3 regions of the Arthrobacter sp. D3-18 genome follow, and region 3 is predicted to be linked to each of the others. Evidence: riboswitches for the same ligand, from Rfam matches in the RefSeq annotation. Region 3 holds a riboswitch; each other region holds the start of a gene.

Region 1 (2,199 bases), 1.4 Mb from region 3:
CGTCAGCTGGTTGGCCTCCCCATTCACCTTTTCCAGTGCCTGGTAAATGGGCACTGTTCCGATCGGAACGGGCGAGTTGCGGATGATCCACTCGCGCGTGGTGTGGATGTCATCGCCCGTAGAGAGGTCCATTACCGTGTCAGCGCCCCACTGAGCTGCCCACTGCAGTTTGTCCACTTCCTCTGCAATGGAGCTTGTGACTGCCGAGTTGCCAATGTTGGCGTTGATCTTGACCAAGAATGCCTTGCCAATGATCATTGGCTCGGATTCGGGATGGTTGATGTTGTTCGGAATAATTGCCCTCCCCGCGGCGACCTCGCTGCGGACCAGCTCAACGTCACAGTTCTCCCGCAAAGCGACGAACTGCATTTCCGGAGTCACGACGCCGTGTTTTGCGTAGTGCATCTGCGTGACGGTCCTACCCGCGACGGCGCGGCGCGGCACCGGTTGCGCGCCCTTCCACTCCGCTGACGCTGCTCCACGCCGAACGGCGGACTTGCCGTCGTCGAGCAGGTTCCGTTCCCGCCCGGAATACGCCTCTGTGTCTCCGCGTGCTTCGATCCATGGTGCACGGAAAGGCTCCAGCCCCATCACGGGATCGCTTCCGGGGCCCGCTGTTCGGTAAACCTGCAGAGGTTGGTTGGCCTGCCCATTGGGGGAGGGCTCCAAGGCGATCTCCGTCACGGGGACCCTTATGCCGTTCTTTGGATCCTCCAACCAAGCCAACGAATGGGACTTCAGCGATTGCGTTACGGTTTCCGCCGCATTTTGGCCCGCGTTGATCTGGTTTTTGCCCGTGACGGCCTGGTTTTGGGCAGGGCTGTGCTGTGTTTCGGTGGTGCTCAAGGGAATACTCACTTCCTTCGCCGGCATTACCCGGACAGGTTCAACGGTCGCAGACTGCGTCAGTCCGATCTCAGCCCCTGCAGGGGCCCCCGTGTGGTCGTAGACGAAGCTACCACAGCTCCCCACGGGCTCCCAGTCACATGCAGGCAGCAAGCTCCAATGCATAGCCCCGGCTACGCTTTTGCCATGGCCAACATCATCGAATTCAGCGGACCTGTGCTCTTGTCGGCAGACGAAGAGCGCCACGGGCTTTGGTCCGTGGACGGCAAACTGACGTTTGAGCGTCCTGTCGCGGCGCCGGACAGGGTGTTGGCTGGCTGGGTCTTGCCGGGTTTCGTTGACGCTCATTGCCACATCGGACTCGGCGTTGGAGGAGCGGTAGACGAGCAGGCCACGCGTGCCCAGGCCCAAGCAGACCTTGACGCCGGGTCGCTGCTGATCCGCGATTGCGGTTCGCCCGCCGACACCCGCTGGGTGCAGCAGCGAACCGACCTGCCCCGACTGATCAGGTCGGGTCGGCATATCGCCCGGAGCAGGCGATATCTCCGCGGTTTGGGTCATGAAATCGAGCCCGCGGAACTCGTGGAAACGGTCCGAAAGGAAGCCCGGGACGGCGACGGCTGGGTAAAACTTGTGGGCGACTGGATCGATCGCGGCGTTGGAGACCTCGCTGCCTCGTTCCCCGCAAAGACCGTCAAGGAAGCCATTTCCGCGGCCCACGATGAAGGTGCCCGGGTGACCGCGCACTGTTTCGGCGAGGACACCATCGATGACCTGCTCGACGCCAATATCGACTGCATAGAGCACGCCACCGGACTCCTTCCGCGCCACCTGCCGCGTTTGGTGGAACAGTCAGTTCCTATCGTCCCCACCTTGGTCAACATCGCTACCTTCCCGGACATCGCAGCGCAGGCAGGGCCGAAGTTTCCGGAGTACGCGGCCCACATGATCCGTCTCTGGGAGCGTCGTCGGGAGCGGGTGCTGGAGGCCTTCGAAGCGGGGGTTTCCGTCCATGCTGGTACTGACGCCGGCAGCGTGATCAAACACGGCAGGATTGCGGACGAAATGATGGAACTGCACGACGCCGGCCTTCCGCCGGTGGCGGTCCTGCAGGCCGCCGCCTGGGGCGCCCGTGAGTGGCTGGGAGTCGAGGGCATCAGCGAAGGCGCAAGCACCGACGTCGTGCTGTGCAGTGACGATCCGCGTCGTCATTTGGGTACCATCGCGGCCCTCAAGCACGTCGTGCTCAGGGGTAATGTCGTTCGTTAGGAATAAATTGAAGCTTCAAGTAATTTAGATAGGTAAGAAGGTGCCGATGCGCGGCCACCTCAGAACCGGGAGCTTCACATGACC
Region 2 (2,199 bases), 1.0 Mb from region 3:
TTTCTATAGGGCTGTCTCGATGTTCCTCGACCCAACAACGCAGCATTTCGTTGAGCGCGTTGCTTCCCCCGATCAGGCCACGGAAGTCCTTCGCGTCCTGCTCAGGCGGGCCTTGGCAGATGACCCGCGCCTCGCTTCGCGATTGGCGCTGTGGGGCCGCCGCTTGGTGGGGGAAGCGTTGACGCAAGCGCAGCGCGTCGGCATGGAACATCCCCTGCTGGGGCCAATGCTGAAGAGCGGCGGGGACGCGCGTGCCGCGGTGAAAAAGCTGACGACTGAGCTCGCCGATAAGCACGCCCGCCGGATGACTGGCCTCGGCCTGACCGCTTAGCCCGCGGATCGCGCGGAACTCCGACTTCCCTAGACGGTATCCAAAGCTTCCAGCAGCGACTTGGCTGCCGCCGTCGGGTCCGTTGCCGCTGTGATGGCACGGACCACCACGATACGGCTGGCGCCCGCTTTCACAACCTGTTCAACGTTACTGAGATCGATGCCGCCGATGGCGAACCAAGGGATGGTCGCCCCGTCGCCTGAACGGTTGACCGCTTCTGCGGCATATGTGACCAGGTCCAAACCGACTGCAGCGCGGCCGGGTTTGGTGGGTGTTGCCCACACTGGGCCCACGCAAAAATAATCCAGTCCCAAGGGCCCTTGGGCGGTGGCTACAGCTGCATCGATTTGTTCCGTTGTGTGGGTGGAGAGGCCGATGCCGGTGACATTCGGCAGCAGGGTCCGGGCGGCCGTCAGTGGCAGGTCCTTTTGCCCGATGTGGAACACGGGAGCCCCGGAAATACTGGCAACATCGGCCCGGTCGTTGACAGCCCAAAGACGTCCGTGCCGTTGTGCGACGCTCCGCAGGACGGCCAACATCTCCAGTTCTTCGGCAGCTTCCAGAGTCTTGTCGCGGAGTTGGATGATGTCCACACCGCCCTCGAAAGCGGCGTCTACAAAGTCCTCAAAATCGCCCTGCTGCTTACGGGCATCTGTGCACAGGTAGAGGCGGGCGGAGGCAAGAGCGTCAGGCTGAGTCATGGGAACCAGAGTAGTTCCTCTAAACTGGGCACGTACTGCGGGAGCCGCGACATTCGTCATATGACTGTCCGGCTGAGAGGGCTTCAGCGCCGACCGCTTGACCTGATCCGGCTAGTACCGGCGTAGGGAAGGAAACGAATGGCAGATCCCCGCCATACCCCTCTTCATGCAGACGTTGCCGTCATTGGTGGCGGCGTCATCGGCCTCGGCATCGCTCACGAGGCCCGGCGATTGGGCCGTTCAGTTGCGCTGATCGACCCCGCACCAGCTTCCGGTGCCTCCTTCGCAGCGGCCGGCATGCTTGCACCGGTCAGTGAACTCCATTACCAGGAAGAAGACCTTCTTGACTTAATGCTTGAGTCTTCCCGGCTGTGGCCCTCCTTCGTGGACGGCCTGCATCAAGGCGCAGAGGACAGCGGATACCGCACGACGCCGACCCTCGCCGTGGGTGCCGATGCAGCCGACCGCCGGGCGCTCGCGGACCTAAGGTCGGTCCAGATTGCGGCTGGCTTAGGAGTCGAACCTCTCGCTCTGCGGGACGCGAGGCAACGGGAGCCGCTCCTCAGCCCGCAGATCTCCTGCGCTTTCGATATTCCTGCCGACCACCAAGTCGATCCGAGAAAACTGGCGGCATGCCTCTTGGCAAGACTGGCAGACCATTCGCCAAGTGACAGTTCCTGGGTGTCGGGAGCCGATGACGGATTCGCAATTGCTTCCCAAGCTCGCGGTTTGCTGTGGGAAGGCGGGCGGGTCGCAGGAGCGGAGCTTGAGTCAGGAGTCTCTGTCCTCGCCGGAGAGACCGTGGTGGCCAACGGGCTTGGGGCGTCCCAATTGTCCGGTCTCCCTGATGGTCTGAGCCTTCCGGTAAGGCCGGTCTATGGGGACATCCTCCGCCTTCGCGTTCCCGATCACCTGCGGCCCTTGGTCACATCAACGATTCGCGGAATGGTTCGTGGAGTGCCTGTCTACATCGTGCCCCGGGACGACGGAACTGTGGTGATAGGAGCGACGCAACGCGAAGACGGGTTGTCAGCGCCTTTCAATGCGGTCTCGGCGGGTGGCGTTTACCAATTGCTGAGGGACGCCCAAGTACTGGTCCCCGCAGTGGCTGAGCTGGAACTCCTTGAAACAACAGCCCGCGCCCGCCCCGGAACACCGGACAACGCC
Region 3 (2,199 bases):
GGCCTCGATGCTGAGCCCGGCTTCCTCCCTGACTTCACGGATTGCGGCGGTAAGCACCGTTCCGGCGTTCCTGGTGGCTTCGCCCCGGGCCGTGGAGATGGAGCTGTGCTGCCAGTCAACGGCATGCCTTCGGAGGAGTTCCGCGGGGTAGTCCCACCCGGACTCGTCCGCGGCATCCACCCGGCCTCCAGGGAAGACCACCATGCCCGCAGCGAAGTCCATGGTGCTAACTCTGTGCTGGACGAAAGCTTCGAGCCCGCCCGGCGCGTCACGGAGCAGGATGACGCTCGCGGCGAGCCGGGGTTCGGGCACTGGAGTGTCGCTGGCAGGGTGATCCTGTGTGGGTAGGTCCGTCATGAATTGTGCCCCTTTGCCGCGGTCGAGTCTGCTGGTTCATTCTCTCAGGTCGGTTGTGAGGCCTGGTGTGCAGGGAATGGCGTGGGGGATGGGTGTAGAGCGGGCCTCGCAACGGGCCAGGTTTGGTTGTGGGGCCTGGTGTGCAGGGAAAGGTGTGGGGGATGGGTGTAGAGCGGGCCTCGCAACGCGCCCCCGGGAGCCCTGGAACGCACCACCACTGCCGATTGTGACCGCATGCCGGCAACAGACCAACACCCGCCACAGACTCAGGTGTAAACTGAACCAGCCCATCAGGGCAGATTTGATAACGACAGGGGAGCGCCGCCGTCGGACTCTGCAGAAATGCAGGAGACGCGAGGGCGCTGAGAGTGCGGACAGCCGCAGACCCTCGAACCTGATCCGGTTAGTACCGGCGCAAGGGAGTCGAGCTTCTCAGAGTGTCCGGATCCGGACGGCGCAGGCCAATCGGATTCCGGGGAGCACTTTCCCCTCCTGTAACCTCAGGAGGCAGAAAAATGACCACGGTAAACGTGAAGAAGACCAGTTATAACTGGCGTGTTGTAGACATTGTTGTGGCGGCCTTGATCGCCATCGCGGGCGGCGTGATCTTCTGGGCATGGTCCCAAGGCGCCGCACTGGTATCCATCCCCATGAACGCGACGTATCCGCCGCTCACCGGCCTGATTGCCGGCGGCTGGATGATCCCCGCGGTCCTGGGCATGCTCATAATCCGCAAGCCGGGTGCAGCCCTGTTCTGCGAAACTGTTGCCGCTACCGGTGAGCTCATCATGGGTTCGCAGTACGGCACCACCGTGCTCATCTCCGGCGTTCTGCAGGGCCTGGGCGCCGAACTCATTTTCGCCGCCTTCCGGTACAAGAAGTTCAACCTGCCCACCGCCCTCCTCGCCGGTGCGGGCGCGGGCCTCTTCTGCGGCCTGAACGACTCCTTCCTCCCGTGGGGTTGGAACATCGCCTATGAAGCCGTCGACAAGCTGGCCTACATCACCTTCACCACAATTTCAGGTGCAGTCATCGCGGGCGCGCTCTCCTGGGTGGCCACGCGCGGCCTGGCCAAGACCGGCGTGCTGAGCTCCTTCGCCTCGCGCAAGGCCGCTTCGGAGCCCGTCTTCAGCTGATGCCGGCCACGCATAGCGGCACGGTGAGGCCTGCCGCCATCTCAGCCGAGGGCTGGGGTTGGCGGCATGCCGGCCGGGCCCACCCTGCCATTCAGGGCCTCGACCTTCGGATCGAACCGGGGGAGCGAGTACTGCTGCTCGGACCTTCGGGTGCGGGCAAGTCCACGCTCTTGCATGCCCTAGCCGGGGTGTTGGGTGATGAGGAAGACGACTCGGATGAGACCGGCTCCCTGCTGATTGACGGCGTTGTACCCCGCGAGCAGCGGGGGCGCGCGGGACTGATGCAGCAGGACCCTGAGACGCAGGTGGTTTTGTCCAGGGTTGGCGACGACGTTGCCTTCGGCGCCGAGAACCTTGCCGTGCCCCGTGACGAGATTTGGTCCCGCGTCCATGAAGCGCTCGACGACGTCGGGTTGCGCACCGCTGCCGGCAGCGGCCTGGCGTTGGATCACCCGACGGCGGCGCTCTCCGGCGGCCAGAAGCAGCGCCTTGCGCTTGCGGGCATTTTGGCGATGCGGCCCGGGCTGATCCTGTTGGACGAACCAACGGCCAACCTGGATCCTGCAGGAGTGCTGGAGGTCCGTGATGCTGTAGCGCGATGCCTGGACAAGACCGGGGCAACGCTGGTCGTGGTGGAACACCGCGTGTCCGTGTGGAAAGACCTGGTGGACAGGATTGTGGTTCTGCAGCCGGGGTCGGCTGTAGG

Evidence for each region. A riboswitch is a leader RNA that binds a small molecule or an ion and turns the genes downstream of it on or off. The one in region 3 is predicted to bind thiamine pyrophosphate.
Region 1: it holds a riboswitch for thiamine pyrophosphate, as region 3 does, so the genes downstream of both, thiC (phosphomethylpyrimidine synthase ThiC) here and M1D89_RS04550 (ECF transporter S component) in region 3, are expected to answer to the same signal.
Region 2: it holds a riboswitch for thiamine pyrophosphate, as region 3 does, so the genes downstream of both, thiO (glycine oxidase ThiO) here and M1D89_RS04550 (ECF transporter S component) in region 3, are expected to answer to the same signal.

What each region holds. Positions count from the first base shown of each region.
Region 1 is NZ_CP096440.1:1,963,956-1,966,154, forward strand. It holds gene thiC (phosphomethylpyrimidine synthase ThiC) at 1-846, opposite strand, end outside; TPP riboswitch at 842-949, opposite strand; gene M1D89_RS11235 (amidohydrolase family protein) at 1,033-2,115, shown strand; gene M1D89_RS11240 (VOC family protein) at 2,194-2,199, shown strand, end outside.
Region 2 is NZ_CP096440.1:1,569,510-1,571,708, forward strand. It holds gene M1D89_RS09370 (ferritin-like fold-containing protein) at 1-331, shown strand, start outside; gene thiE (thiamine phosphate synthase) at 361-1,032, opposite strand; TPP riboswitch at 1,060-1,178, shown strand; gene thiO (glycine oxidase ThiO) at 1,171-2,199, shown strand, end outside.
Region 3 is NZ_CP096440.1:533,035-535,233, forward strand. It holds gene M1D89_RS04545 (NUDIX hydrolase) at 1-357, opposite strand, end outside; TPP riboswitch at 660-796, shown strand; gene M1D89_RS04550 (ECF transporter S component) at 873-1,493, shown strand; gene M1D89_RS04555 (ABC transporter ATP-binding protein) at 1,493-2,199, shown strand, end outside.